Regions from separate parts of the Anthropogastromicrobium aceti genome, predicted to be linked through region 2. Evidence: predicted binding sites of a transcription regulator. Region 2 holds the regulator's gene; each other region holds the start of a gene.
The links. The regulator HrcA, encoded in region 2, represses chaperone genes, less so after heat shock. The targets are predictions, from matches to a motif close to TGTTAGCACTCNNNNNNNNNGAGTGCTAACA.

Region 1: the regulator HrcA is predicted to act here: its motif matches at 4,150-4,180, upstream of LKD48_RS07385 (Hsp20/alpha crystallin family protein).
Region 3: the regulator HrcA is predicted to act here: its motif matches at 9,452-9,482, upstream of LKD48_RS07060 (co-chaperone GroES).

What each region holds. Positions count from the first base shown of each region.
Region 1 covers NZ_JAJEQN010000015.1:153-11,258, reverse strand. The annotation lists gene LKD48_RS07410 (TetR/AcrR family transcriptional regulator) at 1-227, opposite strand, end outside; gene LKD48_RS07405 (PD-(D/E)XK nuclease family transposase) at 691-1,218, shown strand; gene LKD48_RS07400 (hypothetical protein) at 1,440-1,562, opposite strand; gene LKD48_RS07395 (acyl-CoA thioester hydrolase/BAAT C-terminal domain-containing protein) at 1,582-2,529, opposite strand; gene LKD48_RS07390 (class I SAM-dependent methyltransferase) at 2,529-3,188, opposite strand; gene LKD48_RS07385 (Hsp20/alpha crystallin family protein) at 3,505-3,954, opposite strand; gene LKD48_RS07380 (M42 family metallopeptidase) at 4,389-5,480, shown strand; gene LKD48_RS07375 (MATE family efflux transporter) at 5,563-6,936, opposite strand; gene LKD48_RS16625 (response regulator transcription factor) at 7,023-8,204, opposite strand; gene LKD48_RS07360 (AAA family ATPase) at 8,338-9,954, opposite strand; partial or broken gene LKD48_RS07355 (hypothetical protein) at 10,096-11,106, opposite strand, start outside.
Region 2 covers NZ_JAJEQN010000003.1:136,425-147,530, reverse strand. The annotation lists gene recO (DNA repair protein RecO) at 1-496, shown strand, start outside; gene LKD48_RS02085 (hypothetical protein) at 665-1,348, shown strand; gene LKD48_RS02080 (glycine--tRNA ligase) at 1,423-2,811, shown strand; gene gdhA (NADP-specific glutamate dehydrogenase) at 3,209-4,543, shown strand; gene hrcA (heat-inducible transcriptional repressor HrcA) at 4,691-5,782, shown strand; gene grpE (nucleotide exchange factor GrpE) at 5,845-6,456, shown strand; gene dnaK (molecular chaperone DnaK) at 6,551-8,416, shown strand; gene dnaJ (molecular chaperone DnaJ) at 8,612-9,766, shown strand; gene LKD48_RS02050 (N-acetyltransferase) at 9,873-10,367, shown strand; gene LKD48_RS02045 (response regulator transcription factor) at 10,407-11,090, shown strand.
Region 3 covers NZ_JAJEQN010000014.1:14,211-25,316, reverse strand. The annotation lists gene ispF (2-C-methyl-D-erythritol 2,4-cyclodiphosphate synthase) at 1-279, shown strand, start outside; gene LKD48_RS07110 (putative ABC transporter permease) at 330-1,694, shown strand; T-box leader at 1,752-1,980, shown strand; gene epsC (serine O-acetyltransferase EpsC) at 2,086-2,772, shown strand; gene cysS (cysteine--tRNA ligase) at 2,751-4,151, shown strand; gene LKD48_RS07095 (Mini-ribonuclease 3) at 4,185-4,679, shown strand; gene rlmB (23S rRNA (guanosine(2251)-2'-O)-methyltransferase RlmB) at 4,687-5,427, shown strand; tRNA gene LKD48_RS07085 (tRNA-Thr) at 5,670-5,742, shown strand; tRNA gene LKD48_RS07080 (tRNA-Thr) at 5,791-5,863, shown strand; gene LKD48_RS07075 (glutamine--tRNA ligase/YqeY domain fusion protein) at 5,997-7,697, shown strand; gene LKD48_RS07070 (DUF6062 family protein) at 7,710-8,444, shown strand; gene LKD48_RS07065 (hypothetical protein) at 8,483-9,184, opposite strand; gene LKD48_RS07060 (co-chaperone GroES) at 9,552-9,836, shown strand; gene groL (chaperonin GroEL) at 9,956-11,106, shown strand, end outside.

The DNA.
Region 1 (11,106 bases), on a different contig from region 2:
TCAGCTAAGATTCCATCATATATTTCATAAATGTGCTCCACATAAGGATCTGTCAATGCATCAAAAAGCATTTCCTTCGTCGGATAGTACTTATAAAATGCTCCTGTTGTGAGTCCGGCATCTTTCACAATATTCCTCAAAGATGCTCCACTGAATCCGTCTTTTAAAAAATGTCTAAGTGCTGTGTCCAATATTTTTTCCTTGGTTTTCTCTGCCTTTACTGACATATGATTCATCCTCCAATGCTGCAAAAATATAACAATGTTATATCACACTGTTATATTAATTTTATCTATTGACATTGTCAATAATACACATGATGTCTTATTGGACTTTTTTTCTCACTTAAGCCAGGAGGGACAGGGGCAATGGATCTTTTTGACTCCTTCATTCCTAGAAACTCCTGCTGAAAAATTGCGGATTTAATGCAACCTATATATTTCTATTTTTTTATTGACAAACACTTGCAAAAATATCACCCTCGTGATATTCTCATAATATAAAGGAATACTTTAAGGTACAAAAGAAAAAGCCAGATAGCACAAAATACATCAGATAAGTACCGAAATTCGGAACTACATAAAATGAAGGACTTATTGATGAACGATAACTTAGAAACTGTACAATTATTACCCCTGACTTCTGATATCGTATTTAAACAGGTATTCGGTCAGGAAGAAAGTAAGCCATTTGTTGTGTTTTGACTTATACAAAGATTCCCGTTACTACAGAAGCTTTGTTCTTAAAGATGAAGAAACAAATGAAATATACAGACAAACTTTCAAAATTTCATTCTTTGAGCTACGCAAAGCAGTCAGCGAATTATCTCAAACAAAAGAAGTTGAAACTTTTGAGCTTTCTGGCTTAACTGCAAGAGATCAATGGGCACTATTTATTAACTCTGGTCAACAGGAGGTGTATGAAAAATTGGTTGAAGAAAACAAAACATTTGAGGAAGCATATGAGCGTCTGAAAAAAGCCAGCAGCGATGAAACATTAATGGCTATGTACCGAAACCGCGAAAAAGCAATACGCGACTGGAATGATTCCATAAACTCAGCCAGAAAGGACGGAGTACAACAGGGGGTGCAATTAGGCGAACAGCGTGTTAATATGCTTTATGAGAGATTATTAAAGGAAAATAGAGGCTCTGAAATTCCAAAAGCTATTGCTGATCCAACATTTCGGACAAAATTATTTAACGAATATGGAATTTAAGCCGGTGGGACCTGATGGCTCATTTACTAAGTGATAAAAAATAGGCTTCGCCTATTCAACTCCCCTGCCCCTCAATCTTGAGGGGTGGGGTTTTCTTTTTGTTACAAGCTCTCATTTACAAAAAAGACTCTGACGGTTTCTATATCTTTTTTCATATCAAATTACCTCTTTTCATACGATTGGCAGAATCTGATTTCTTCTCAGATCCTGCCAAAATTGTTTTATTCAGACAGATTTTCTTTACAGAAAAGTTCTATACAGTTCTCAACCATTGTCTGATCATAGTCTGTCGAAATACCTGAGCCAAGCCAGTATGCATAGTCACCTGCATCATATTTTCCCAACGCATCCAGGATTTTTCCTTTATATCTTATCCGTCTCTTTTCTACTCTTCCATTCTGCAACGGCATTTTTAACCCGTTTGTCAATATCCAAACGTGCTCTCTGGCATTCTTTCGGATATTTTCTTGCCCCCTGAAATGCCATTTTCATGAAGATTCCAGATCCAATCGGGAGCATTGTCTTTAACATACTCTCTGGAAAAATAAAATGTGTTCCATGCTCATAAATTACAGACTCTAATCTGCATGTGTATGGATATTCTTTCATTCGCTGTCTCATTCGACGGATATATTTTGCAGTATCCCACAATACATCATCTTCAGCGCCAATCAGCAATAATATTCCATTGATTTTTTCAATCTTGATCATCTCGTCTTCTGTGACTGGGTGAGCCTTTTCCGAATCATCAAACAGTTTTCTTGAATTAACCATATCACCGGTTCGCTTTGTTTCTTTCTCAATTACCCTCCAGTAGTCTGGATGTTTATAGCAAAACGGCATATACGGAAGCGGTTCTCCTTTATAAGAAAAAAGAGATTCTCCTTCAATCGGCCATTCCTTACAGCCATCTTTTTTACCCTGCATAAATCCCTGCCAGATAAAGTCACTCGGTGTCAGACCAATCGTCAATGTGATATCTTCAAAATAAGAAGCGGCAGTTAAAGCAAGTGTTCCTGTAGTAGATGCCCCGACAATTCCTATCTTCTGATTACCATTTGCTTTTAACCAGCTGATTGCTTTTTCTATGCGTTCCAGTGGATAATTATGATGTCCATAATCCTTTTTTCCAGGTGACATCGTCATCACATTAACACCGAGTTTATGTAGCCATTTCACAGATGTACGCGCCAGATAATCCTCTGAATCATCTCCGATCATGGCAATCATTGCACAGTCTGAATCTGATTTACATTTCCAGTATGCACCATAAAATCCATCTGTTCCCACATCAAAATGTTTTTTCTTCATTATCTATCGCCCTTTCCAATAGGTTTTCTTACAACGCAATGCATCCTCATACCTTTGCGGATTTCAAATCTTTCCACTTTTAGCCCTGCTTTTCTGCAACATTTCATAACCACATCTCTTGTTGGCGCTCGGACATCTCCGTGTCCACATATATTTGCCAGAGGCATTTCCAATGTATTCATCAGCCATACCAATACTTTATTATCACTTGTCACATCTCTCAGAATCAGTCTTCCATTTGGACGAAGACATCTTTTTACACTGTCAAAAAATGCCTGTGGATTTGGATAATGATGGAAACTCATAGAACAAATAATTGCATCAAATGAATTGTTTTCAAATGGAAAGTTCTCACAGTCTCCTACAACAAATGTTGCATTTGGAATATTTTTCTTTTTTGCCTGTTCAATCATGGCTGGCGTCAGATCCAGTCCTGTATAATGTCGGTCTGGGTATTTTTCTGATAATAAAGAAATCATTGGAGCAGGTCCACAACCTGCATCCAATAAATTTCTGAACGACTCCTTCTCTAGCTCTGCCAGAATATCCGGATAATCCTTCTTACACATTTCGTAAATGCCAGCATGGTTACTTTCATATCTTCCAGCTGCTTTTGTAAATTCACTAATTGACAATTTTTTGTATTCTTCGTTTTTCATGCCCTTCCTCCAATCACTGCATTTTTTTGCCTTGAATCCATATTCATCACTATCATGTATTAGTTTTATCTAACCCAATCTTTTAAAAAAACCGTGTGAAAACAAAACTGTAATTTCACACGGTTTCTTTTCTTATGCTTTCAGTATATCACTTTTATCCTGTTTCGCAACTAAATTTTGTCTCACTGATACTATTTATCATTACAGTTTTTGAGCCAGGGTGACAGGGGCAATGGCTCTTTTATTGTCCCTGATGGCTCATTGCAAGTGATAAAAATAGGGCGCACCCTTTCGGATGCGCCCTGTATAACAATATTTATTCAATTGTAATGTGTTTCTTCTCTTCTACAACTGGCTTTGCTTCTTTCTTCGGAACAAACAGTGTCAGCATACCATGCTGGAACTGTGCCTTGATATCCTCTTCGGTGATATCCTTACCAACATAGAAGCTTCTCTGGCATGATCCTGCATAACGCTCTCTTCTTAAATACTTGCCAGTCTTCTTATCCTGCTCGTCCTCGTCAAGACCTTTCTCAGCACTGACTACCAAATAACCATCCTTTAACTCTGCATGTACTTCATCTTTCTTGAAGCCTGGAAGATCAATCTCTAACTGATAGCCGTCATCATATTCCTGAATATCAGTCTTCATCAGGTTTGCTGCGTTGTGACCATACAGCTTTCTCTCTGTCTTCTTGTCATTAACATATGGAAAATCAAAGAAATCATCAAATACACTATTTGCAAAAATGCTCGGTACTAACATAATCAAAATCTCCTTTCAATGCTCCAAACTGGATTTTATACTTTAACATCTGCAGCGCCAGCTGCAATCTATTTTGACACTCCGGACACTGCCGATGTGGTATTTATTTTAGCAGCTTTCGCTGCAGAACTAAGGTTTTTAAGAGGCTTCCTTGTTGTTCCCCTTCTTTTGTTCTATGTGTACTATAGCACTTATTATTAGCACTGTCAAGAGGTGAGTGCTAATTATTTTGTGAAGATTTTGTGAACTTCTAATTTTCCTGCTTTTCAAAAAGTCAAGCGAAATTTTTCTTGCATTGAGAGCAGGCACTGTAACTTATTACTATTTTCATAGTATATAGAACAATTTTGTTATCTTGTTTTTTTTCCTCAGAAATGATATGATACTCGAATATAGAGAAATACATCATTCTTATAAGAGAAAGGGATAATGATATGAAAATCAAACCAGATCAAAATGCAGTTACTATGATTCAGGAACTGTCTGATGCAAAGGCACCGTCCGGATTTGAGGATGAAGCTGTTGCTGTCGCAAAAAAATATGGTGCAGAATTTGCCGATGTTGAGGAGGATTGCCTGCGCAATCTCTATCTGCGTTCCAAGAACAATACAGGTAATAAGCCTGTTTTTATGCTTGATGCCCATAGTGATGAGGTTGGACTTATGGTTCATTCAATCAAGCCAAATGGAACACTTCGCTTTGTTTCCCTAGGTGGCTGGAGCGATAATTCTCTCCCGGCATCAAAGGTTCTTGTACGCAATAAATATGGTAATTTTATTCCTGGCGTAATTGCAGCTAAACCACCTCATTTTATGACACCTGCCGAGCGTCAGAATGCCGGTTCCACATCAATTCAGTCTCTTGTAATTGATATCGGTGCAACAAGCAAGGAAGATGCTGTTGAAAACTTTGGTATCCGCATTGGTGAGCCTATTATTTCTGACGTACATTTCTCCTATGACGAGGAACATGATGTCATGATTGGAAAGGGCTTTGACTGTAGAATTGGCTGTGCTGCCCTTCTCGAGACTATGCGCCGTCTCTCAGATGAGAACTTAAATGTTGATCTGGTAGGTGTGTTATCTACACAAGAGGAGCTTGGCGAGCGTGGTGTTAAGGTTGCAGTCGGAAAGGTTGCTCCTCAGATTGCACTTTGTTTCGAGGGCTGCCCTGCTGATGATACCTTTACTGAGCCGTATGCAATTCAGACAGCTCTGAAAAAGGGTCCAATGCTTCGTTTTATGGACAAATCAATTGTATGCTCCCCAAGATATCAGCGCTACGTATTAGATCTTGCTGAAGAAAAGGGACTTGCTGTACAGTCTTCTGTCCGTGAAGGCGGCGGAAACAATGGTGCGATTATTAACACTTCACTTGATGGTATCCCGGTAATCGTTGTCGGTGTTCCTGTTCGTTATATCCATTCTCATTACGGAATTACTTCTTACTATGATTTCGAAGCTACAGTACAGTTAGCAACCGAAGTTGTTCGCTCTATGACAGAGGAAATCATCCGTTCCTTCTAATCAAACTTTTAACTCGCATAAAGACTTAGAATTAAAAAAACGACAAACTGCACATTATGCCATGCAATTTGTCGTTTTTATTTTAAAACTTTGGTTTCCACTTTCCTCGCGCAAAGTATACAGCAAAGAGCATAAATAATAAAACATTATGTGCTATCATACATGCCCATGCAGCAATAAGTCCCATGCCTAAAAGCTGCGTACATATGAAGGTTCCTATAATACGAACACCCCACATGCCAATTACACTAAAGATAAACGGTGCAACTGTTTTTCCAACTCCCTGCATCATACCTTCAAGTACGATCGGGATACCATAGAAAGGTTCTGATATTGCGACCATGCGAAGTACTGTAGAACCTAGCATAATTACCTCTGCGTCACGTGAGAACAATGTCATAAGCTGTGGTGCAAATGCAAACAGAAGGGCACCGCACACAGTCATCAATCCGGTTTCAAGTGGAATAATTGCACGCTCTAAATCACGAAGCTTTTTTCCATCTTTTGCGCCAAGTGCATTACCAGCAAGTGTAGCTGCTGCCGTCTGCATACCCCATCCCGGAATATAAAATCCAGACTCTACTGTATTTGCGATTGTGTGTGCTGCCGCAGATGTCTCTCCAAGAGAGTTGATCATAGAAGCAAATACAACGTAGCCAAGCGATGTTGCAAAACGCTGGCACATATTTGGAAATGCTACTCTAATGCACGGAATAAGAATTGTCTTATCTGGCTTAAAGCTCTGTCCCTTCGGTGAAATATCAGCATGTTTCCACAATTTTACAGTAATGGCAATTCCTCCATATGTATACGCAATCGCACTTGCAAGAGCTGCACCTTCAATTCCAAAACCTGCACCTGGCAGCGTAATAGAAATACCTGCAATCACTGCCACACGTGTCGGGTAAATGAACAGGAAATTGAGCACGGTATTAATAATATTCATCACAACACCAACTCTCATCGGCGTTTTTGTATCTCCTACTGATCTAAGTACCGTACCAAAAATAATATTTGCTGTTCTAAACAGCATCGGTGCATACAATATAAGAAAATAACGAGATGCCATATCGCGGATACCTTCATCTACCTGCATCCAAACCGGCACCTGCTTGTTGATTGCTGCAATCACGATAGTAAAACTGATTCCTACCGCAAGCACTACCAAAACAGCCTGTCCTGACGCCCTTTTTGCGCGTTCCCGATTTCCGGCACCAAATGACTGCGATATAAACGCAAGCAATCCTACACCAATCGCTGATACTGTACTTCCTATCAGCCAGTTTACAGTGCTGGTTGATCCGACTGCCGCAGTTGCCTGTGTGCCAAGTGAACCAACCATTGCAGTATCAATGTACTGCACTGCTGTCTGCAGAAACTGCTCTAGCATAGTTGGCCATGCCAAAGCGAAGATCACTGGCAGCATTTTGTTCTTTCGAATGTTCCACTTCTCCATCTTTTTTCTCCCTGTATTCCATTTTCGCCCAATTGTCAAAGCGCATATTTTTTTATTATAGCATACTTTCAAAATAAAACAAGCGATCAGCGATTTACAAACATATCAAGCTCACTTCTGCTTGAAATATGAAGCTTCGAAAAAATATTTTCCAAATACGACTTTACTGTATTTAAGGAGATTCCAAGACTTTTTGCAATCTCCTTATTTGAACGCCCTTTTGAGGCAAGCATGGCGATGGAAAACTCATATGGTGTAAGTGCATCTGTAACCTGAAGAGTGGATACTGGATTGTGGATTTTCATCCATCCTCTACTGAATGTATATACAGATTCGATGATCTCATTATATTCATCTGGATACTGTTCACGCAGCGACCGCTCGATCTGCCCTTGAAGTAAGCCATGATGCTCAATAAATGGATGTATGTAATGCTCAGGAAGTGCAATGTTCCACGCCCTCATAAACGCTGCATCTGCATGCTCATCATCTTTTAAATTCATACAAATCATGCAAAGGACAAGATTTAAGTAAATACTTGCAATTGGGAAACAATTTCCTGCCATCATAAGTGCGGCCTCTGCCATGCCCATTGCACGCTGATATTCACGTCTAAGATAAAGCTCATGTGCTGCGGCATAGATCACATAATATTGGATTCCAGCCTGACACAAACTAATTTTATCACGCAGCACACTTAAATCTGCTGATTCTGAATGGAAAAAGACACTTACAAAACCTTCTGTGACAAGCGTATAGAGCTTCGCTGAAGGATCTGATGTCTTTTTATTTTCTAAGGCAATGGCATTAAAATCTGCTAAAACTGCTGCTGGATCTCCTTCCTGAACAGTTGCCATGGCATGCACCAAACGCGCCGCCAAACGTATCTGTACACTTTCGCTATTGAAGCATTGCTCGCTCACTGTACAGCATTCTTTCTCTTCGTTGCGAAAATAATGCCAAAGTGCCCTTGTTATCTGTCGCTCTTCCTCATCTGCAAGTGAATGCTCAAACTCATGAAAGCTTCCCGGACATGGACTTGCAATCAATGGCATATAGCATTTATTTACATTCCGCTTCCTTTTTGTGCTTTTCTTCGTATCAGCTTTTTTTCTGATATCTAAAGGACTCTTTGCTGTGTATGGAATAAGCCATTCACTTTTTTTGCGAACAGCTCCCTCAATTCGTCCTGTATTCAAATAATAATTTACCATTCTAATGGACATTCCCCATTTTTCAGAGGTTTCTCTCACTGTCAAATATTCCATGATTTATTCCTTCTTTTATTGTCAATTCCATTAATGTTGCTATTGACAGTTTACCATAGCAAACTGGTCTTTAGAACAAAAACAACGTGATTCAGGTGTTTTATGATGGAAACCTAGAAAGCGACCTCTTTGCCTAACCCTTTAATTTCTCTACTTTGCATCTATGTTTTTTGGTTCCCTTATCGTAACCAATCCCAACAGCCAAAATTCGCCCTGTGTGATGAATTTTGGCTGCCAATTTTCCCTTTAAGCGAAGTGCATACTCTTTTTCTTTAATCTGTGCAATTGCTTCCTCTGGCGTATGATCAACCTTCAGCTCCAAAATAATGGCATCGTCTGATTCTCGAATCGGATAAAAGATAAAATCTACATATCCTTTTCCCGCTTTGTCCTCTCTTTCCACACGATATTGATCTCGTGCTGATAAATAAACCAGATTCACAATCGCTGATAATTCAATTTCGTGATTATAAGATAGTAACGGTGTTTCCGTATTATGTGCATACTCTAAAATTTGTTCCATTACCTGCGTATCCCCATGCAATGTTGCCTCTAACATACGCTTTGATTCTCTTGCCAAGCGATACACATAGCCAAGTGATGGCTCTTTTTGCAGCATTTCATCAAAACGCTCCATCAACTCTCTGTTAGGGATTCGTACTTTTCCTTCTTCGCTGCTCAAAAATCCATACACGACCATCGCAGAAAAAATTTCTTCTCTTGTTGTCAATTCCATTGATGTTGCCGCATATTCCTGCACTTTCGCCTCTACCGATTCTCCCGACACCATTAATGCCAAATCATTTCTCACACCTGCAACATTTTTTTCAATATAATAATAAATCTCATCATATGGACCTGAACTCGTCCAATAGTTTCCCAAATTATTATTTGTGAGCGCCATCACAACGGATCTTGGGTTATATATGCGTTCTCCGCCTTTTGCGTGATACCCGTCATACCATTCTTTAAGCCCACTTCTTGAAAGCAAAGGCTTTCCTGTATTTTTCAAAAAACGCGCATAAAGCATGTCAACTTCTGCCTCGGTAAATCCAAATGCGTCACTGAATTTTTCCTCACTGACCATTGTATACTCTGCAAACATATTCAATTCTGAACCACTTGAATACTTTGCAATAGGCAAGATTCCTGTCATATAAGAAAGTAATACATATGCCTTATCTTTAAGTAAACTGCTCAAGAAACTGATATATTTTTTCTTGTCTTCATCTGTGATAAAGTCCTTATGGAAAATACAGTCCCACTCATCAAATACAAAAATAAAGCGCTGACATCCATATCTTTCATAAACAAGGTCGAGACTATCCCAAACTGCATCCTCCTCTTGAATATCAGCCTTTGGATATGCCTCCATTAAATCCTGTATCAATATTCGCTCAATCCGCTCAATATATTGATCATACGAATTGCAATTTCTTGGCATACGACTAAAATCAATCCGAATCACATCATGCGTGTTCAAATGCTTTTTATAGCCTGTACTTTCAGCTATTTTTAGCTTAGAAAAAATCTCTGTTGAATCTACTCCATGACTAAAAAATGCACTAACCATGTTTGCCATCACAGTTTTTCCAAAGCGTCTTGGTCTTGTGATACAAATATGCGAATTTCCTGTTTCTGCTGGCAAAAATAATTCTTCCAGCATCAAACTTTTATCTACAAAATATGGCTTTTTGACTTCGCTTTCGTACAAAGAATACGGAGCTGCACTATTCAAAAAAATTCCCATTTTCCGCCTCCTCTGTCTTTTATTTATTTTTGTTATCAGTTTACCATGGCAAGCTGTTATTTACAAGAAAAACCGGGGATATTTCCCCGGCTTTCTGTTGCAAAGTTACTGTTCATGGAATACCTATTTCCAAAACTGGAATTACCAAAGTTGCATTATTGCTTTCAAAAGCATCTGAATCATCAGCCAAAATGATATTCTAAAGTTCTTTGCTGCAAAATCAGTTACATTTAAAAATACACTCGTCACAGTTCCTATGAAATCTTTTTCGTTGCCATTATTAACTGGCTCAATTTGATTTGTCTGGTCAGCTTGGTTAGTTTGACTTGGCAGCTTTGCAAGCTCCTCCGTATAAGAGTGTCCACACTTCGTACAGGTATAGATTCTGATTCCTGTGTAAGTTGTAGTCGCTTCTCTTGCTATTTTGCTTTCATAACTATGATCACTAATTTTCGTGCTGCAAGCATCGCAGAGATGATCGTTATTGCTGTCTTCATGACCTAATGCTGGCAGTTCCTTGTAGGTGGTGTACTTGCAGCCGTCGCGCTTACAGATATCATAGGCATCCCAGCCGTTTTCTGTGCAGGTTGCGGCTTTTGCTTCATGATGCTCTAAGTCATGATCTAATGCTGGCAGTTCCACATATGTGGTATAGTTGCAGTGAGAGCAGGTATCATATGCCTCCCAACCGATTTCTGTACAGGTCGGTGCTTTCTTTTCTACCTTTTTAAGGTCATGGCCACTGGCATTTATCTCTACCAGTTTACTGATTTCATGTGTTCCGGCTTCATCTGAAAACAGCTTCGCACAGTTCTTGCACTTCCAGTATGCCTCATATCCGCTTTCTGTACAGCTAGCCTCTTTCTTTTCTGCCTTTTCTAGATTATGGCCGTTTGCATTTATCTCTACTGGGTTACTGATTTCATGTGTTCCGGCTTCATCTGAAAACAGCTTCGCACAGTTTTTGCACTTCCAGTATGCTTCATGTCCAGTTTCTGTACAGCTGGCCTCTTTCTTTTCTACCTTTTCCAGAGCATGGCCGTTTGCATTTATCTCTACTGGGTTACTGATTTCAATTTTTCCGGCTTCATCTGAAAACAGCTTCGCACAGTTTTTGCACTTCCAGTATGCTTCATGTCCAGTTTCTGTACA
Region 2 (11,106 bases):
CTATTTCCTTGAGGCAGCAGGTTTTGCCTCAGAGGAAAATGATGATGGAAGAGAATTGCTGAATCTTCTTTATTTCTCATTAAAGGCATTGGAGAATCAGGCTATTCCAGATGAGCTTGTGCGTCTTGTTTATGAGCTTCGTCTGTTTTTAGTGATGGGTGTTTATCCGCAGGTATTTGAGTGCAGTGTATGTAAAAGCAAACTCACAAAAGGCTGGCTGTCTGTCGAGCGGGGAAATTGTGTCTGTGAAGAATGTGCAAAAAGAAAAAATGAGGCACATACATCGGCGCGTCTTTATCTGGATGAATCAGCTATGTATACGCTTCAGTATATTCTGACGGCTCCAATCGGCAGACTTTACACATTCTGTCTTGAAGAGCCAGTTAAGCGTACACTTTATGATCTGACAGTGAAATGGCGCAGACGATACTTTTCAAGAGAGTTTAAATCATTGCAGGTTCTTGAGGAGATGGTGCACTTTATGGGCACTTTGTAAGCCATTTTGCCTGCTTTTTATGTGATTAGAGCAGATTGCTGACACATTTGTAAAGAAATGTTAAAGAAATAGGAAGATTTTATACTTGAAATATTCGCCAAGATACCATAGAATGTATAAAAGATAAGTCTCTGCCGAAAAGAGGCAGTAATGAGAGGAAAGAAAAGTATGAGAAACAGGATGATACGGATAAAAATAGCCAGTCTTATGGCAGGGCTTGTGGCGGCGGTCAGTTTAGAAGGCTGTGGATTGTTTACGAAGTCATATGACTTCACAGAAGCCGAAAACAGCATTTACGTGGAAGACAATGCTACAATCCGTGCTGCCATGATTTCTGACTTTGATAAGGATTACTACAGTATCGACGAGCTTGCAGGTGTGGCACAGCAGGAGGCGCTGTCTTTCAACAAAAATGTGTATGACTGCTCCTATTATAGCTATGATCAGATGACAAAGGAAGAAAAAGAAAGTATTCTTCTTCCAGTGTGCTACGAAAAGGCAGTAGTGAAGGACAAAAAAGCAAGCGTCGTATTTACGTATGCAAATGGTGATACCTATACAGGCTTTAATTCTGCTGAGATTCAAAATGCCGGTGGAAGCAAGCTTTACACATCACAGCTTGGCAGCAGTACCATGGCACTTAGCGGCGATTTTGTCACAAGCGATGGTCAAAAGCATATCAGCAGTGAAGATTTGATGAAAAAGACAGATTATTGTCTTGTGTACGCAGATTACCCTGTAACTGTATTTGGTGAGCATGATATTGCATATGTTTCCCCCAATGTTACAGTTCTGGCATCAAACTGTGCCCAGATCACTGGCAATGACGGTGGGTATATCATTTTCAAGTAGTCACAGTGAGCAAAGCGCAATCTTTCGTTTTGCGAACAGTAACTTTATAAAACATTTTTGGAGGAAGAACGATTATGGAAAAGACATTAGAGAAAATTGTAGCTCTTGCAAAGTCCAGAGGCTTTGTATATCCAGGATCTGAGATTTACGGCGGTCTGGCAAATACATGGGATTATGGTAATCTCGGTGTTGAACTTAAGAATAATGTAAAAAAGGCATGGTGGCAGAAGTTTGTTACTGGCAATCCTTATAATGTAGGTGTAGACTGTGCAATCCTGATGAACCCACAGACATGGGTAGCTTCAGGTCATCTGGGCGGTTTCTCTGATCCGTTAATGGACTGTAAGTGCTGCCATGAGCGTTTCCGTGCTGATAAGCTGATTGAGGATTACTATGCTGAGCAGGGACAGGAGCCGGAAAAGCCAATTGACGGCTGGACAACACAGGAGATGAAGGAGTTCATCGATGAGAAGAATATTTGCTGTCCGACATGCGGAAAGCATGATTTCACTGATATTCGTCAGTTTAATTTGATGTTTAAGACATTCCAGGGTGTTACTGAGGATGCAAAGAATACCGTATATCTTCGTCCGGAGACTGCACAAGGTATCTTCGTAAACTTCAAAAATGTACAGAGAACATCACGTAAGAAGCTTCCATTTGGTATTGGCCAGATCGGAAAGTCCTTCCGTAACGAGATTACACCAGGAAACTTTACATTCCGTACAAGAGAGTTCGAGCAGATGGAGTTAGAGTTCTTCTGTGAGCCAGGTACTGATCTTGAGTGGTTCCAGTATTGGCGCCAGTACTGCATCGACTGGTTAAAGAGCCTTGGCATCAAGGAAGACGAGATGCGTGCAAGAGATCATTCTCCTGAGGAGCTGTGCTTCTATTCTAAGAGAACAACTGATATCGAGTTCTTATTCCCGTTTGGATGGGGTGAGCTTTGGGGTATCGCAGACCGTACCGATTACGATTTAACTCAGCATCAGAACACATCTGGTGAGGATATGACCTACTTTGATGATGAGAAGAAGGAGCGTTACATTCCATATGTTATCGAGCCATCTCTTGGAGCTGACCGTGTAACACTGGCATTCCTTTGTGCAGCATATGACGAGGAAGAGTTAGAGGGCGGCGATGTTCGTACTGTTCTTCATTTCCATCCGGCACTGGCACCAGTAAAGATCGGTGTGCTTCCGCTTTCTAAGAAGCTCAATGATGGTGCTATGAAGGTATATGAGCAGCTTATCAAAAAGTACAACTGTGAGTTTGATGACCGCGGTGCAATTGGAAAGCGTTACAGAAGACAGGATGAGATCGGAACACCGTTCTGCATCACCTATGACTTTGATTCTGAGACTGATGGTTGCGTAACTGTTCGTGATCGTGATACCATGAAGCAGGAGCGTGTTGCTATTGCAGATCTTAAGGCATATTTCGAAGAAAAGTTTGATTTCTAAATAGTTTTGCAACTAAACCCAAAGGCGGGTACCGGAGAAATCCGGCCTGTCTTTGGGCTTTTTTTATATGTGCAATATGAACGGAAGAGAAAGAAAAAAATCGGAACTTTGCCACTTTACCATAGCGCATTGTATAAATACACAAAAACACGCTAAAAAATTTATTTTATTTTTAAAAAACACATATTGACGTAATTTAATTCATGTAGTACCATATACATGTCGGTTTTCAAAGCCGGTAACAAAAATCCACCCGATCGACATCAGTGCATTTGACATCTCTAGGTTTCGGGTGGGCAGGTAGAGTAGAGTGAAAATCAGCATTCACTCCGATGTCCGAAAAATAGAGTTGGATATTGTAAGAGGTCGCTCCAGAGCGGCAGATTGAGAGGTCATAATGTCTTACGTAGATGAAGTGCTGCAGAAGGTTGCAGAGAAGAATCCAGGCGAGAAAGAGTTTCAGCAGGCAGTTAAGGAAGTTCTTGATTCCCTTCGTCCGGTAATTGAGGCAAATGAGGAGCAGTACCGCAAAGATGCTTTGCTTGAAAGAATGACAGAGCCAGAGCGTATTATTACATTCCGTGTACCGTGGGTAGATGACAACGGACAGGCTCATGTAAATAGAGGTTTCCGTGTACAGTTTAACAGTGCAATCGGACCGTACAAGGGTGGACTTCGTCTTCACCCATCTGTAAATCTTGGTATTATCAAGTTCCTTGGTTTTGAGCAGACCTTTAAGAACTCACTGACAGGACTTCCAATCGGAGGCGGCAAGGGTGGTTCTGATTTTGACCCGAAGGGCAAGTCAGACCGTGAAATTATGAAATTCTGCCAGAGCTTTATGACAGAGCTGTATCGTCACATTGGCGCAGATACAGATGTACCGGCTGGTGACATTGGTGTAGGCGGAAGAGAGATTGGCTATCTGTATGGACAGTATAAGAGACTGACTGGTCTGTACGAGGGCGTTTTAACTGGTAAGGGTCTGACATACGGTGGTTCTCTTGCAAGAACAGAGGCTACTGGTTATGGTCTTGTATATATGGTTCGCGAGATGCTGTTAAATGCAGGTATGACCATGGAAGGAAAGACAGTTGCTGTTTCCGGTTCAGGAAATGTTGCAATTTACACAACTGAGAAGGCTCAGCAGTATGGCATGAAGGTTGTTACATTAAGTGATTCTAACGGTTGGATTTATGATCCAAACGGCATTGATCTTGACCTTGTAAAGCAGATCAAGGAAGTTCGCCGCGGAAGAATCAAAGAGTACGCAGAAGCAAAACCGGGTGTTGAGTATCATGAAGGCAAGGGTGTATGGAGTGTTAAGTGTGATATCGCACTTCCATGCGCAACTCAGAATGAGTTAGACCTTGAGGATGCAAAGCAGTTAAAGGCAAATGGATGCTTCCTTGTAGCAGAGGGTGCAAACATGCCATCCACCAGAGAGGCAACAGACTTCTTCTTAGAGAGTGGAATGATGTTCATGCCAGGAAAGGCTGCAAACGCAGGCGGTGTTGCAACATCTGCACTTGAAATGAGCCAGAATAGCGAGAGACTTTCTTGGACATTCGAGGAAGTAGACGAGAAGCTGCACAACATCATGATCAATATCTTCAAGAAGGTAGACGAAGCAGCAAAGAAATACGGCTACGAAGGAAACTATGTAATGGGTGCAAACATCGCAGGTTTCGAGAAGGTCGTAGAAGCTATGAACGCACAGGGTATTGTATAATCCTCTCAACATAATAAATATATTAATAAGAGCCGGGCAGTGCTGCCCGGCTCTTATTGTTCCCAAAATTTTCACAATTTTTTTCCCCAAATGTATTGACAATACGTCCCGATAGTGCTATTTTATAATCGTTAGCACTCAGGGATGATGAGTGCTAATAGAAACAAAGGAAAAGGAAGTGAGCTTGTGGAACTAGATGACAGAAAATGGAAGATTTTTACAGCAATCATTAAAAATTATCTGGAGACTGGTGAACCGGTAGGCTCACGGACGATTTCTAAGTACACGGACTTAAACTTAAGTTCAGCCACGATTAGAAATGAGATGGCAGATCTTGAGGAAATGGGGCTTATCATTCAGCCACATACATCTGCCGGACGAATCCCGTCGGATAAGGGCTATCGCCTGTATGTGGATCATCTGATGAAGACACGTGAAAAGGAAAACAATGAGCTTCAGGAAGTTGTAGTCAAGAGAGTAGACCGGCTTGAGCTTTTGCTAAAGCAGATGGTTAAGGTTCTTGCAGCAAATACCAATTATGCGACGATGATTACAGGACCGCAGGTTGGTACAAATAAGCTTAAGTTTTTACAGCTTTCACGAATGGAGGAAGGAAAGCTTTTAGCTGTTATCGTAGTCGAAGGAAATCTTGTAAAGAACACGATTTTAAATATCGAAAGCGACATCAGCGAGGAAGAGCTTCTTAAATTAAATGTCCTCATTAACAGCGCCTTGAATGGGTTGACGATAGACCAGATTAATCTGGGAATCATCACACAGCTAAAGGAGCAGGCAGGAGATTACAGCTGTGTTGTAGGAAGTGTGCTTGAGGCGGTCGCAGAGGCGATCAAACATGAATCGGCACCGGTAATTTATACAAGCGGTGCAAATAATATATTCCGTTACCCAGAACTTTCGGATGAGAAAAATGCACAGCGTCTGATTTCCACATTTGAGGAAAAGGAAGAGCTTGCAAAGCTGCTTGAGGATAATTTAGATAAGAACTCGGAGAGCGGTTCACAGAGCAATTCGGGCATTCAGGTTTATATCGGTGAGGAGAACGGCATGCAGGACATGAAAGACTGCAGCGTAGTAACCGCAAGATATGATTTGGGTGATGGCGTTCAGGGAACTCTTGGTGTGGTAGGACCAAAGCGTATGGATTACGAAAAGGTTGTAGGCACATTGAAGAATTTAAGAGATCAGCTGGATGCAATTTATAAAAAAAATGAACCTTAGGTCAGGCCTGAGGAAAGATCCTGAAAAACAGGAGATAGAAAGGCGGATGTATCGTGACAGACATGGAAAAAGAAACAGTTACTGATGAGATTCTTGAAGAGACCGAGCAGGAGGCTGCTGAAGATATGAGTCAGGAGCAGACAGATGCACAGGCTGCCGAGAATCAGCCGGATGACAAGGATGTGCAGACAGATGATAAGAAGCGCTTCTTTGGCAAGAAAAAAGATAAGAAAGATAAGCAGATCGAAGATCTGACAGCGCAGCTTGATGATTTGAGAAAACGTAATCTTGCAGAGTTTGAGAATTTCCGCAAGAGAACTGAAAAAGAAAAATCAACCATGTTCGACATGGGAGCAAAGTCAGTTGTAGAGAAGCTTCTTCCAATTATAGATAACTTCGAGCGTGGATTCGCAGGTCTTAGCGAGGAGCAGATGAGCGATCCATTTGTAAGCGGTATGGATATGGTTTACAAGCAGCTTGTAAAAGCACTTGCAGATATGGGTGTTGAGCCTATTGAAGCAGTTGGCAAGCCATTTGATCCAAACCTGCACAACGCTGTGATGCATGTTGAGGATGAGAACCTTGGCGAAAACACAGTTGCTCAGGAGTTCCAGAAAGGCTATTTATATCATGGAAGTGTTGTAAGACATTCTATGGTACAGGTTGCAAATTAAAGTTAGCATATTAGACGCAGCAAAAGCTGCATATTTGATAAAGAAAGATTTGATTACAAAACATTAAAAGATCAATCTAGGAGGAAATTAGATTATGGGAAAGATTATTGGTATTGACTTAGGTACTACAAACTCTTGTGTAGCAGTTATGGAAGGTGGAAAGCCAGTTGTTATCACAAATACAGAGGGTGTTCGTACAACACCATCCGTTGTTGCATTTACAAAGACTGGTGAGCGTCTTGTAGGTGAGCCGGCAAAGCGTCAGGCTGTTACAAATGCAGACCATACTATTTCTTCTATTAAGAGACATATGGGTACTGATTATAAAGTAACAATTGATGATAAGAGATATACTCCTCAGGAGATCTCCGCAATGATCCTTCAGAAGTTAAAGGCAGATGCAGAGGCTTATCTGGGTGAGAAGGTAACTGAGGCAGTCATCACTGTTCCGGCATATTTCAACGATGCACAGCGTCAGGCAACAAAGGATGCTGGTAAGATTGCAGGTCTTGATGTAAAGCGTATCATCAACGAGCCTACAGCAGCAGCTTTAGCATATGGTCTTGATAACGAGCATGAGCAGAAGATCATGGTATACGACCTTGGTGGTGGTACATTCGATGTTTCTATCATTGAGATTGGTGATGGCGTTATCGAAGTATTAGCAACTGCTGGTGACAACCACTTAGGTGGAGATGACTTTGATAACAAGGTTACTCAGTGGATGTTAGACGAGTTCAAGAAGACTGAGGGTGTTGATCTGTCTAACGATAAGATGGCACTTCAGAGATTAAAGGAAGCAGCAGAGAAGGCAAAGAAAGAGCTGTCTACCGCTACTACCACAAATATCAACCTTCCGTTCATCACCGCTACTGCTGAGGGACCGAAGCACTTAGATATGACACTGACAAGAGCAAAATTCGATGAGCTGACTGCAGATCTGATCGCTCGTACTGAGAGACCAGTAAGAGAGGCTCTTGAGGGTGCTGGACTGACAGCAGCAGAGCTTGATAAGGTTCTTCTTGTAGGTGGTTCAACACGTATGATTTCCGCACAGGATAAGGTTCGTGCACTGACTGGTAAGGAGCCGTCTAAGACACTGAACCCAGATGAGTGTGTAGCAATCGGTGCTTCCATTCAGGGTGGTAAGTTAGCAGGTGATTCAGGTGCAGGTGATATCCTTCTGCTTGATGTTACTCCGTTAACTCTTTCAATCGAGACTATGGGTGGTGTTGCTACTCATCTGATCGAGAGAAATACTACAATCCCGACAAAGAAGAGCCAGATCTTCTCTACCGCAGCTGATAATCAGACAGCAGTAGATATCAACGTTGTACAGGGTGAGAGACAGTTTGCACGTGACAACAAGTCCTTAGGACAGTTCCGTCTGGACGGTATCGCACCAGCAAGAAGAGGTGTTCCGCAGATCGAAGTTACTTTCGATATCGATGCAAACGGTATTGTAAATGTATCTGCTAAGGATCTTGGAACTGGTAAGGAGCAGCACATCACCATCACTGCAGGCTCCAACATGTCTGATTCTGATATCGAGAAGGCTGTTAAGGAAGCAGCTGAGTTCGAGGCACAGGATAAGGCTCGTAAGGAAGGCGTAGATGCTCGTAATGAGGCAGATTCCTTCGTATTCCAGACTGAGAATGCAATGAAGGAAGTTGGCGATAAGCTGGATCCGACCTTAAAGGGTCAGGTAGAGAGCGACCTTCAGGCACTGAAGGATCTGGTAGCTTCTACCGATATCAACAACGTAACACCAGATCAGACTGAGCAGTTAAAGGCAAAGACTGAGACATTAAAGAACAGTGCACAGCAGCTGTTCTCCAAGATGTATGAGCAGGCACAGGCAGCTCAGGGTGGCGCACAGGCAGGCCCAGACATGAACGCAGGTGCAGGTTCCTCATCTTCTTCTGACGATGTTGTTGATGGAGACTACAAGGAAGTTTAATAAAAAAACGCTTAATTAGAAAGTTTGAAAAAAATATCAACTGTGGGTTGAAATAATTAAGAAGTTTTAGTAAGATAAAAAATGGCATTGCTCTTGGGGACTTCTCCAGGAGTTTTGCCATGTTAAGAGTAAGAAAAGTATTGGTAGCCCTTTTGGCCGAAGCGGCTTTGAGCGGTTGCCCAGATGGGAGTATTTATGGCAGAGAAGAGAGATTACTACGAAGTCCTTGGTGTAGCGAAGGACGCTGATGATGCCGCCATAAAAAAGGCATACAGAGAGATTGCCAAGAAGTATCATCCGGATATTAACCCGAGCGCAGAAGCTGCAGAAATTTTTAAGGAGGCCTCAGAGGCTTACAGTGTATTAAGTGATAAGGAAAAGCGTGCACAGTATGATCAGTTTGGTCATGCAGCATTTGATGGCAGCGGCGGAGGCTACGGCGGTGGTTTTAGTGGCTTTAGCGGCGATATGGGAGACATCTTTGGAGATATCTTTGGAGATTTATTTGGCGGCGGACGAAGCAGAAGAAATGACGGTCCTATGAAGGGCGCAAATCTTCGAACAGCAGTACGCATTACTTTTGATGAGTCTGTAAAGGGCTGTGAGAAGGAGCTTAAGTTAAATCTTAAGGATCCTTGTCAAACTTGTCATGGCTCAGGTGCAAAGCCAGGAACTTCTCCTATTACTTGTCCGAAATGTCAGGGACGCGGCCAGATTACAATCACACAGCAGTCAATGTTTGGTATGGTTCGTAACGTTCAGGTCTGCCCGGATTGTCATGGAAGCGGTAAGATCATAAAGGACAAGTGTACGGATTGTCGTGGTACCGGATATCAGACAAAGTTAAAGACCATTCAGGTTACGATTCCAGCTGGTATTGACAATGGTCAGAGTATTCGCATCCGCGGAAAGGGTGAGCCTGGTATTAACGGCGGCGAGTGGGGTGATCTTCTTGTTGAGGTTGCAGTATCACAGCATCCGATCTTTAGACGTCAGGACTACGATATTTTCTCAACAGTGCCAGTATCTTTTGTACAGGCTGCGCTTGGTGCAACGATTAGAATTGATACAATTGACGGTCAGGTGGAGTATGAGCTTAAAGCAGGAACTCAGACTGATACGCAGGTACGTTTAAGAGGCAAGGGTGTTCCGAGTCTTCGCAACAAAAATGTACGTGGTGATCATTATGTTACTTTTGTAGTACAGGTACCAACCAGTATGACAAAGGAGCAAAAAGAGGCACTGCAGGCATTTGGTGAGGCGATGAATGGCAAGACGACTGCCAATACAACGACAACTAAGAAAAAGCATCCAATCAAAGATTTCTTTGAAAAAGATAAGGATAAATAAATAGTTTTTAGCAGGGAGAGCTGCTGCAAAATGGATGTCATCATCCGTGGAGCGGCAGCTCTTTTTGGGCTATTGTCTTTTAATAGCAGAAGGGAGAAGCGTGGACATGATAACAATACGAAAAGCCAAGCTGACTGATCTTGATCGCATGATGGAAATTTATGCTAGGGCAAAGCGATTTATGGATAGTACTGGAAACACAACGCAGTGGGAGATTGGTTATCCAACACGAAAAATGATACAGGATGATATTGAAAATGGATACAGCTTTGTCTGCATGGGAGAGGATAACATTCCCCATGCAGCATTTAAGTTCTTTGTGGGAGAAGATCCAACGTATCGCGTGATCGAGCAGGGCAGCTGGAAAAATGACAATACATACGGAACAATTCATCGTGTTGCAAGTGACGGTACAATCAAGGGAGTATTTTCACAGATAGTTTCCTTTTGCGAAGTGATTTGCCCAGAGCTTCGCGCCGATACCCATAAGGATAACAATGTCATGCAGCATTTGTTTGAAAAGAATGGATTTGAGCGCTGTGGTGTTATATATGTAGAGAATGGAACACCGCGATTTGCTTATCAGCGCTGTGCGCGATAAAATAACGTGGCATTAAAGTTACGGGAGGCAAAGAAGAAAATGACAAAAATACTACTGGTAGAGGACGATGGCCAAATCGCTGCGTATCTAGGTGAACTGCTTCGCGCAGAGGGTTTTGATACGCAAATTGCAGGCTCTAAAAAAGAGGCGGGCGAATGTCTTTTGGCACAAGCTTTTGATCTGGTGCTCCTTGATGTAAGTCTGCCGGATGGAAATGGCTTTTCTATCTGTGCAGAAATAAAAAAAGAATACGAGATTCCGGTGATCTTTCTGACTGCATCAGGTGATGAGTACAGCGTAGTCGCAGGCCTTGATATGGGTGCAGATGACTACATAGCTAAACCGTTTCGCCCTCGTGAGCTGATCTCAAGAATCCGCTCAGTTCTTCGCCGCTGCAAAAAAGAACAGCGCATTTTAAGCTGTGGCGATCTTAGGGTCAATGTGTCATCAGCAACAGTGACAAAAGGCGAAAAAGAGCTGTTCTTATCAGCACTTGAGTATCGTCTGCTGCTTCTTTTACTGCAGAATAAAGGTCAGATTTTGACGAGAAATCAGCTACTTGAGGAGATATGGGATGCATCTGGCGAATATGTAAATGACAATACGCTGTCTGTGTATATGAAGCGTCTGCGTGAGAAGATTGAGGAAAATCCACAAAGTCCACGCCTGCTTCATACGATTCGAGGTATTGGATATCGCATGGAAGATCGGGCAGAGCAATAAAAAGGGGAAAAATTAT
Region 3 (11,106 bases), on a different contig from region 2:
CTTGAGGAAAATTGTTACTACATCAGCAATATAGATGCAACTGTTATTGCACAGAGACCGAAGCTTGCCGGATATCGTGAGCAGATGAGAGCAAATATTGCAGAGGCACTTCATCTTGAACTCGATCAGGTAAACATTAAGGCAACAACAGAAGAAGGACTAGGCTTTACAGGAACAGGAGAGGGCATCTCTTCACAGGCAGTCTGCTTAATTGATAAGCCAGAATTTTATATGGACGGTACGATTGGCTGCGGTGGCTGTGGCGGCTGTAAAAATTGATCTATACTGATCTTTAGGAATTGAAAATTTGAAAGGATAACTGGAAAATAATGGGAGGACTTGATTTATTCGGGTGTCTTTGGCTCTTTTTCGTATATTCATTTTTGGGATGGATTGCGGAGACATGTTTTTGTGTCTTAAAATACCGAAAATTTATGAACAGAGGTATGCTAAACAGCCCACTTTGTATTGTATACGGCATTGCAGCAGTAATTATAACAATTGGCTTTCCAGAATTGTTTGATGAGGTACCGATTTTGTTTCTGGGCTGTGCGGGAGTTAGTACACTTCTTGAGTGGTTTACAGCAAAGATTCTTGAAAAATTGGATCATAAAAAATGGTGGGACTATTCTTCTAAAAGATGGAATCTTGATGGATACATCTGTCTGCAGTATTCTATTGTATGGGGTATCTTAGGCGTTTTATCAGTTAAGTTTGTAACACCTGTTTTGATGAAATTTTATCATATGGTACCATCATTTATGATGCAGATTACATTGTGGGCACTGCTTGGTGTGTTAATAGTTGATATTTTGGGATCTACATATATCATTCGCGGCAGTGTAAAGAGAAATGATACGATTCAAAAGATTGATCACGAACTCTATAGCAGAAAAAAACGATTTGGAAGATGGCTTGAAAAGCATATCCTTATGCGTGTGGAAAAAGCATATCCTGCGATCAATGAGGGAGAACGCGTAGAGAAGGAAAAAATAACCGTTTTTGCTGAAGGCTGCAGTTTTTACAAGCTTGTATTATTGTTTTTTATAGGTGCATTTGCAGGCGATTTGATAGAGACTATATTTTGCCGTATCACGATGGGGTACTGGATGAGCAGAAGCAGCGTTGTATGGGGTCCATTTAGTATTGTATGGGGTCTTGCAATGGTGGTGGCAACATCGCTTTTGTACAATTACAGAAATCGCTCCTCATCGTTTATTTTTGCGATGGGAACCGTATTAGGCGGTGTATACGAGTATTTGTGCAGCGTTTTTACGGAAATCGTATTTGGAAAGATCTTCTGGGATTACAGCGGTTTTATGTTTAATATCGGAGGACGAATTAATTTGCTGTTTTGTTTTTTCTGGGGAATTGCAGGTGTTGTATGGTTGAAAGGAGTTTATCCTTATCTTTCTAAGTGGATTGAAAAGATTCCAATGCTTGCTGGAAAAATCATAACATGGTGTCTTATCATTTTTATGGCAGCAGACAGTCTTGTGTCAGCAGCGGCACTTATGCGCCAGGATCAGCGTGAAAAAAATATTCCAGCAAGCAATGTTGTACAGCAGTGGCTGGATGAAAATTATGATGATGAAACACTTTATAAGATTTATCCAAAGGCAAAGAAGCCAAAAAAGGTTGACAAATCCGAAAACATCACATATAGTAACACTAGAAATGATGCAGCACTGTAATACAGTGAATAAACAGACATCTGTGATATTTTTGCATCATACAATAAAAAAAGCTTCGAAAAGGCTTTGAACGGAAAGAGTACTGTCGCAGGAAATGTCAGAGAGAGCAGGCCCAGGCTGAAAACCTGCTTCATGGAACGGGACAGGAAGTGCATCCGGGAGCTGGCTGTGTGAATAAAGTAGCATGGCACGCTGGTTTGCGTTATCACCGGCTGTGTATACAGAATAAGTGTCAGCATCTATGCTCTCACAGGAGTGGAACCGCGGAAAATTTTTCGTCTCCTGGCTTTTGCCAGGGGACGTTTTTTTGTGCGAGAACTGCGAAGCAGTGGAGCAAGTCGTATGTATCAAAAACTGCGGACAAAGATTTTCGAAGCAGGAAGGGAGTGGCATGAGAATCGTTCAATATGTACTTGATGAAATTTCGCTTATCAGAGAACGGGATCCGGCAATTAATTCGCCGGCAGAGGTATTTTTGTATCCCTGTTTCTGGGCGGTACTTTGGTATCGTCTTGCGCACAGACTTTACCTGAAAAAAAGGTATTTTGCAGCGCGTATGATCTCTCAGTGTACAGCGCGAAGAACTGGAATCGAGATCCACCCAGGAGCTAAGATCGGAAAAGGCTTTTTTATTGATCATGGTCATGGTGTTGTGATTGGAGAGACAGCAGAGATTGGTGACAATGTTACCTTATATCAAGGTGTTACACTTGGTGGTACAGGAAAAGAGCATGGAAAACGCCATCCGACAATTGGAAATAATGTTATGATCAGTGCAGGCGCGAAGGTTCTCGGTTCCATTACAATTGGAGACAACTGTAAAATCGGTGCTGGAAGTGTTGTACTAAAACCAGTTCCGCCCAATTCTACGGTGGTAGGAGTTCCAGGACGTGTTGTCAAACGTGACAATGTACGATTGCCGCAAACTGATCTTGATCAGGTGCATATGCCAGATCCGGTGCTTGCTGATATTGAACAGCTTAAAAAGCAGTACGCTAAGCTGTATCAAATGGTTGAGAAATCACAGATGAAAACGAAAAGAAGAAAGGAAACAACATGGAAATCTACAATACATTAACAAAACGAAAAGAAGAATTTAAGCCGCTTGAGCCGGGAAAGGTAAAAATGTATGTCTGCGGTCCTACAGTATACAATTATATTCATATTGGAAATGCACGCCCGATGATCGTATTTGATACTGTGCGCCGCTATATGGAATACAAGGGCTATGACGTAAATTATGTTTCAAATTTTACTGATGTAGATGATAAGATTATCAAAAAGGCAAATGAGGAAGGTGTTGAGGCATCTGTTATCTCTGAGCGTTTCATAAAGGAGTGCAAGCAGGATATGGCTGCTATGAATGTAAAGCCGGCGACAACTCATCCGCTTGCAACACAGGAAATCGATGGAATGATCGATATGATCAGTACCTTGATCGAAAAAGGTCATGCTTATGAGAAGAATGGCACTGTTTATTTCCGTACTGCAAGTTTTAAGGATTATGGTAAGCTTTCTCATAAGAACCTTGATGATCTTCAGTCAGGTTTTCGTGATTTAAAGGTAAGTGGCGAGGAAGACAAGGAAAGCCCGCTTGATTTTGTTTTGTGGAAGCCAAAGAAGGAAGGAGAGCCATACTGGGAATCTCCGTGGAGCGAAGGACGTCCGGGATGGCATATTGAGTGCTCTGTTATGTCAAAGAAATACTTAGGCGAGCAGATTGATATTCATGCCGGTGGTGAGGATTTGATTTTCCCACATCATGAAAATGAGATTGCACAGAGTGAGGCATGCAACGGAAAAGAGTTTTCTCATTATTGGATGCACAATGCGTTCTTAAATATTGATAACAGAAAAATGAGTAAGTCACTTGGTAACTTCCTGTTAGTAAGAGATATTGAGAAGAAGTATGATCTTCAGGTACTTCGTTTCTTTATGTTAAGCGCACACTACAGAAGTCCATTAAATTTCAGTGCAGAGCTTATGGAAGCAGCAAAGAACGGTCTTGATCGTATCTTAACATGTGCTGCATGGCTTCAGAAGCAGTCTGCTAACGAGGGTGAGCTTACTAATCAGGAGAGCGAAGTAGTCGAGGAAGCAAAGAAATATGTAGGCAAGTTTGAGGCAGCAATGGAGGATGACTTTAATACAGCAGATGCAATTGCAGCTATTTTCGAGCTTGTAAAATATGTAAATACAAATAAGACAGATGAGCTTTCAGGAAAAGCAGCAAAGGCACTGTATGAGATTTTAAAGCAGCTTTGCGATATCCTTGGTATTATCATTGAGAAAAAAGAAGAACTTTTGGATGCTGATATCGAAGCCCTGATCGAGGAGCGTAAACAGGCAAGAAAGGCAAAGAACTTTGCGCGTGCCGATGAAATTCGTAAGGAGCTTGCAGATAAGGGCATTATTCTTGAGGATACAAGACAGGGTGTGACCTGGAAGCGTGTGTAATAAAAATCAGAAAGATATAGAAAGAGGAAATACATGGAACAAAATCAGCAGCTGCTTGAACAGATCCAACAGAAATTTTTATTAAAGCAGATGCCTGCAAAGGAATATTCACCTTTGGTGCTTGCTTATATTGGCGATGGGATTTACGATATGATTGTCCGCACGATTTTTGTAAGCTACGGAAATACACAGGTTGATAAATTAAACAAGCAGGCAAGCAATGTCTGCCGTGCCTCTTCACAGGCCGCGATTGCATTTGCAATTGCACCGCTTTTGACAGAGGAAGAGACATCTGCTTACCGCAGAGGTCGTAATGCAAGATCTTTTACAAAAGCAAAGAATGCAACGATGTCTGATTATCGTCATGCAACTGGATTAGAGGCACTTTGTGGTTATCTGTATTTAAATGGTGAGATGGAGCGTTTGCTTGATCTTCTTTCAGAGGGCTTTGTGCGCACAGGTGTGCTGTGCGTCGAAGCACCAGAAAAAGAGAAGCTGCATCAGAAAGAAGAAAGGACGAAGGAATAAAGAAAATATGGGATATCATGAATCATTAACAGAGGGCCGAAATGCGGTTCTTGAAGCATTTCGAAGCGGAAAAACTGTTGACAGACTGTTTGTACTTGATGGCTGTCAGGACGGACCTGTAAAGACGATCCTGCGTGAAGCAAAGAAGCAGGATACGATGGTGCAGTATGTAAAGAAGGAGCGTCTTGATCAGCTGTCTGAGACTAAGAATCATCAGGGCGTGATTGCATATTGTGCAGCATGTGAGTACGCAGAGGTCTCTGATATTTTAGAGAATGCAAAGAAAAAGGGTGAGGCACCGTTTATTGTGCTTCTTGATGGGATTGAAGATCCGCACAATTTAGGTGCTATCATTCGTACTGCAAATCAGGCAGGTGCACATGGTGTAATCATTCCAAAGCGCAGAGCAGTTGGTTTAACAGCGACAGTTGCACGTACCTCTGCAGGTGCAGTGAATTATACGCCTGTTGCAAAAGTAACAAATCTTGTTACTGTAATGGAAGACTTAAAGAAAGAGGGAATGTGGTTTGTCTGTGCAGATATGGACGGCGAGGAAATGTATTCCCTTAATTTGAAGGGACCTATCGGTCTTGTCATTGGAAATGAAGGAGAAGGTGTATCAAGACTTGTAAAGGAACATTGTGATATGGTTGCCTCTATCCCAATGAAGGGTGACATCGATTCATTAAACGCATCTGTAGCTATGGGTGTTCTGGCATACGAGATTGTAAGACAGAGACGCTTTTAAAGCATACGATGTTTTTGATCAAACTATTTTCGACATGTCAGACTCCGTAAAAATACCGACTGTGAGTTGAAATAACATGAGCAGATAGCACGAATTTTGACACAATTTAGCTCTTTGTATAGTCGGAGAGCTAAATTGATGTCTTTTTTAATAAAAATAAAAAAACTTAAAAAAGGTGTTGACAAAACATTCGGAAAGTAGTATAGTAGTGCGTGTCGAGCGAAATAAAGTTCGGCAAACAAGCTGATGTGGCACAGGTGGTAGCGCACCTCATTGGTAATGAGGAGGTCACGGGTCCGAGTCCCGTCATCAGCTTTCGATAAGTTTTTGAGAGATCAAAGATTTATTGAAAAAAGAATATAAGCTGATGTGGCACAGGTGGTAGCGCACCTCATTGGTAATGAGGAGGTCACGGGTCCGAGTCCCGTCATCAGCTTTTTGACAAGGCTTTCTGAGAGATCAGAAGGCCTTTTTGATACATTGAAATCAGAAAGAAAAGGTTGACATTTAAAGACCTTTGACATATCCTAGTAGATAAGGGCATTGCGCTTAATTAAAGGAGGAAGACTATGGAGAATAAAGACATCGTCCTGGAAGAAAACAAAGAAGAAAAGACGACAGTCTCAAAAAATTTTATAGAGATGATCATCGATAAGGATTTAGCGGAGGGAACTTATGACCACGTTCAGACAAGATTTCCACCGGAGCCAAATGGCTATCTGCACATTGGACATGCAAAGTCTATTTTATTGAACAGTGGACTGGCAAAGGAATATAATGGCAAGTTCAACCTGCGTTTTGATGATACAAATCCAACAAAGGAAAAGACTGAGTTTGTTAAGTCTATCACCGAGGATGTAAAGTGGCTTGGTGCTGATTTTGAGGACAGACTGTTTTTTGCATCAGATTATTTTGATCAGATGTATGAGTATGCCGTATTCCTGATTAAGAAGGGAAAGGCATTTGTTTGTGATCTGACAGCAGAGCAGATTCGCGAGTACAGAGGAACCTTGACTGAACCAGGTAAGGAGAGCCCATATCGCAACAGAAGCGTAGAGGAAAATCTGCAGCTGTTTGAGGAGATGAAAAACGGCAAGTATGCAGACGGAGAGAAGGTACTTCGTGCAAAGATTGACATGGCTTCCCCGAACATGAATATGAGAGATCCTGTTATCTATCGTGTGGCTCATCTGACTCATCATAATACTGGAGATAAGTGGTGCATCTACCCGATGTACGATTTTGCTCACCCAATCGAGGATGCAATTGAGCACATTACTCATTCTATCTGTACTTTGGAGTTTGAGGATCATCGTCCGCTGTATGACTGGGTTGTAAAAGAGTGTGAGTTTGTTATGCCGCCAAAGCAGATCGAGTTTGCAAAGCTGTATCTGACTAATGTTGTTACTGGAAAGCGCTATATTAAAAAGCTCGTAGAAGACGGCGTAGTAGATGGATGGGATGATCCGCGTCTTGTTACAATCAGTGCACTCAGAAGACGTGGATTTACACCAGAGTCTATCCGCATGTTTGTTGATCTTTGTGGTGTGGCAAAGGCAAATTCTTCTGTTGATTATGCAATGCTTGAATATTGTATCCGTGAGGACTTAAAGCTTAAGCGTTCAAGAGTTATGGCAGTACTGAATCCAATTAAGTTAATCATTGATAACTACCCAGAGGATCAGATGGAAGAACTTGATGTTGTCAATAACCTTGAAAACCCAGAGCTTGGAAGCAGAACAATTCCGTTTGGCAGAGAGCTTTACATTGAGGCGGATGATTTCATGGAGGAGCCGCCAAAGAAGTATTTCCGTATGTTCCCTGGCAATGAGGTTCGTCTGATGAATGCTTATTTTGTAAAGTGTACAGGCTGTGTTAAGGACGAAAATGGCAATATAGTTGAGGTTCATGGAACTTACGACCCGGCATCAAAGGGCGGAAACAGCCCGGATGGCAGAAAGGTAAAGGGAACTATTCATTGGGTAGCAGCGAAGACTGCATTCCACACTGAGGTTCGTCTGTATGAGAACTTAGTAGACGAGGAAAAAGGTAAGCTCAATGAAGATGGCACATTAAACTTTAATCCGAACTCTTTAACCGTATTAAAGGATTGTGTGCTGGAGCCATCTTTAAAGGATGCAAAGGCTTACGACAGCTTCCAGTTTGTGCGCAATGGCTTTTTCTGCGTAGACTGCAAGGATTCCGAGGAAGGAAAGCCGGTATTTAACCGCATTGTTTCATTAAAGTCAAGCTTTAAGCTGCCAAAATAAGGAGCAGACGGCATGAAAGAAAAACTGTATACGATTCCGATTAACGATGCGTTTGCGATGGACAGTGAGTGTCCTATCTGCGCTATGAAGACAATTCTTGAAAATAATGCAGTCGAATTTACCATGGGTCCTAGCTACATGGAGGATGATATCCGCATGGAGACAGATCGAATGGGATTTTGTAAGGCACACATGAAGATGGTATTTGATCAGAATAATAAGCTTGGTCTTGCATTAGTCTTAAAGACACACATCGACCGTACAAACAAAGAAATTGAAAAGCGCATGAAGATGCCGCCCAAAAAGGCATCCTTCTTTAAGAAGGAGACAAGCAATCCGTTAACAGATTATATTGATGAGTTAAATAAGTCATGTTTTATTTGTGATCGTATAAATAACACCTTCGAGCGTTATCTGCATACTGTAGTAGCAACTTGGAAGAGTGACGCTGCATTTAGAGAGCTGTACGCAAAGGGAAAGGGTTTTTGTACTGAGCATTATGGTGATCTGTTAAAGGAAGGTGCGAAATGTCTTAATCAGAAGGAGCTTGACGAGTTTACAGAAATTACAGGAAAGCTGTATCTGGACAATATGAAGCGTCTTGCAGAAGAACTTGACTGGTTTGCAGATAAGTTTGATTATCGATTTAAAGATGCACCTTGGAAAAACTCCAAGGATTCAATTCCGAGAGCAATGATTAAAACAAACGGCATCATGGAGATGGATGACAAAAAGAAAAAAGACTGACAAAAAAACGACCGGGAAACCGGCCGTTTTTTTGATTTTTAAAGATGGATAGAAGAATTAACAGAATCTTCTTCTTTTGTTTTTTCTGGATTAACATCATCCTCGTGAAGTGGTTTAGTATCGACAGCAGCATCTTCATCAGAAACACCGTCCATTTCATACAGATCAGAAACACCCTCACTAAGATCTTCGTCAATATCGACACTAAGATCTTCAATGTCAAGATCTGCGATATCACTGTCAGCATTCATGTGTTTAAAATGGAAATTAGAATCATCGTCCTTTGCTTGTTCTTCTGTAGTTTCTTCACATTTGTTTTCATCAGCCTTCTTGTCACTGTGAGAACCTGGACGCAGATTTTTTGTAAGGTGAGCTGCATCAGCAACAAGCTTTGCGGCGTCGTCTAAAAGCTGTCCCTTATCAATATTGATGTCTACATCGCTGTTTTTTCCAGTTACATGAATATTGATATATCGACGGCTAGAGGAATCAGTTGCCTCATCGGAAGAAATTGCATCAGACTCTTCTTCAGATGCTGTGTTTGCAGCCTCATCCACGTTTTTCGTGGTGTCATCCTCGTTTCTGTCTTCATCAAAATCATCTTCGCTAGGTCCGCATTCGCTGCAATTTGACTGGATCTTCACGTACTTATGCAGCAGAGCGGCACTTGCTGCAACTCCTGCACATACAGCAGCGCTCTTGAGTGCCAGCTTGGTCACTTTCTTCATAAAATCAGCCATAGCAAACTCCTTTCTTTCACAAAATTTTTGCCAATGATACTAAGGATTCACAACTTTATTGTCTGGTATCATCGGGATGTCATGACTAGTATACTCTATTTTGAACAAAATGGAAAGACAAAATGTAATTTTTGTATAAGAAAAGAAAATAATAGAAAAACGATAGAAAAACAAAGAAAACAAGAGAAAAATAAAGATAAATACTAATATATAGCCGTATACAAGGTTGCAATATTTTGCCAAAATCATTATTATAAACAATGTCATAATTAGCACTCAGATGAAATGAGTGCTAGCAATAAGACATAAGATAAGAAAATAAAAACTATAATAAAGTATAGTGTTAATTATTAAGGAGGTTTCCATTATGAAGTTAGTACCTTTAGGTGACAGAGTTGTATTAAAGCAGGTCGCAGCAGAAACCACTACAAAGTCTGGTATTGTTATTCCAGGTTCTGAGAAAGAGAAGCCACAGCAGGCACAGATCATCGCAGTTGGTCCAGGCGGAGTTGTTGATGGCAAGGAAGTAACCATGCAGGTAAAGGTTGGTCAGACTGTTATCTACTCCAAGTATGCCGGAACAGAGGTAAAGCTTGAGGATGAGACCTACATTATTGTAAAGCAGAGTGATATTCTTGCAATTGTTGAATAATTATCTGTAGTAGATCTTAAATTAAATAATTTGGTCAAAGATGATTGATTTGATGCGAGTTGAAAACTTGTATTGTGTGGATTGAAAAGAATTGAAATAGTATCAGGAGGAACAAAATCATGGCTAAGGAAATTAAATATGGCGCAGAAGCAAGAGCAGCCTTAGAGGCTGGTGTAAATAAACTGGCAGATACCGTTAGAGTAACCCTCGGACCGAAAGGAAGAAATGTTGTTCTGGATAAGTCCTACGGTACTCCGTTAATCACAAACGATGGTGTTACTATCGCAAAGGAGATTGAGCTTGAGGACGCATTCGAGAACATGGGTGCACAGCTTGTTAAGGAAGTTGCAACAAAGACAAATGATGTTGCTGGTGATGGTACCACAACAGCTACCGTACTTGCTCAGGCAATGATCAATGAAGGTATGAAGAACCTGGCAGCAGGTGCAAACCCGATCGTTTTAAGAAAAGGTATGAAGAAGGCATCTGACGCAGCAGTAGAAGAGATCGCAAGAATGAGCCAGCCGATTTCAGGAAAAGCACAGATGGCAAAGGTAGCAGCAATTTCCGCAGCAGATGAGTCTGTAGGTGAGATGGTTGCAGATGCAATGGAGAAGGTTTCTAAGGATGGTGTTATCACTATCGAGGAGTCCAAGACCATGAAGACAGAGCTGGATCTTGTAGAAGGTATGCAGTTTGACAGAGGTTATGTATCTGCATACATGGCAACTGATATGGAGAAGATGGAAGCAGTTTTAGATAATCCATATATCCTGATTACCGATAAGAAGATTTCCAACATTCAGGAGATCCTTCCATTACTGGAGCAGATCGTTCAGGCAGGAGCAAAGCTGTTAATCATCGCTGAGGATATCGAGGGTGAGGCATTGACCACACTTATTGTAAACAAGTTAAGAGGAACCTTCCAGGTAGTAGGTGTAAAGGCTCCGGGTTATGGTGATCGCAGAAAGGAAATGCTGCAGGATATCGCAATTCTGACTGGCGGTACTGTAATTTCTTCTGATCTTGGCTACGAGTTAAAGGATACCACTATTGATATGCTTGGACGTGCAAAGTCTGTAAAGGTTCAGAAAGAGAACACAGTTATCGTAGATGGCTGCGGACAGAAGGCAGATATCGAGGCAAGAATTGGTCAGATTAAGGGTCAGCTCGCTGAGACTACATCAGAGTTTGACAAGGAAAAGCTGCAGGAGCGTCTTGCAAAGTTAGCAGGCGGAGTAGCAGTAATCCGTGTAGGTGCAGCAACTGA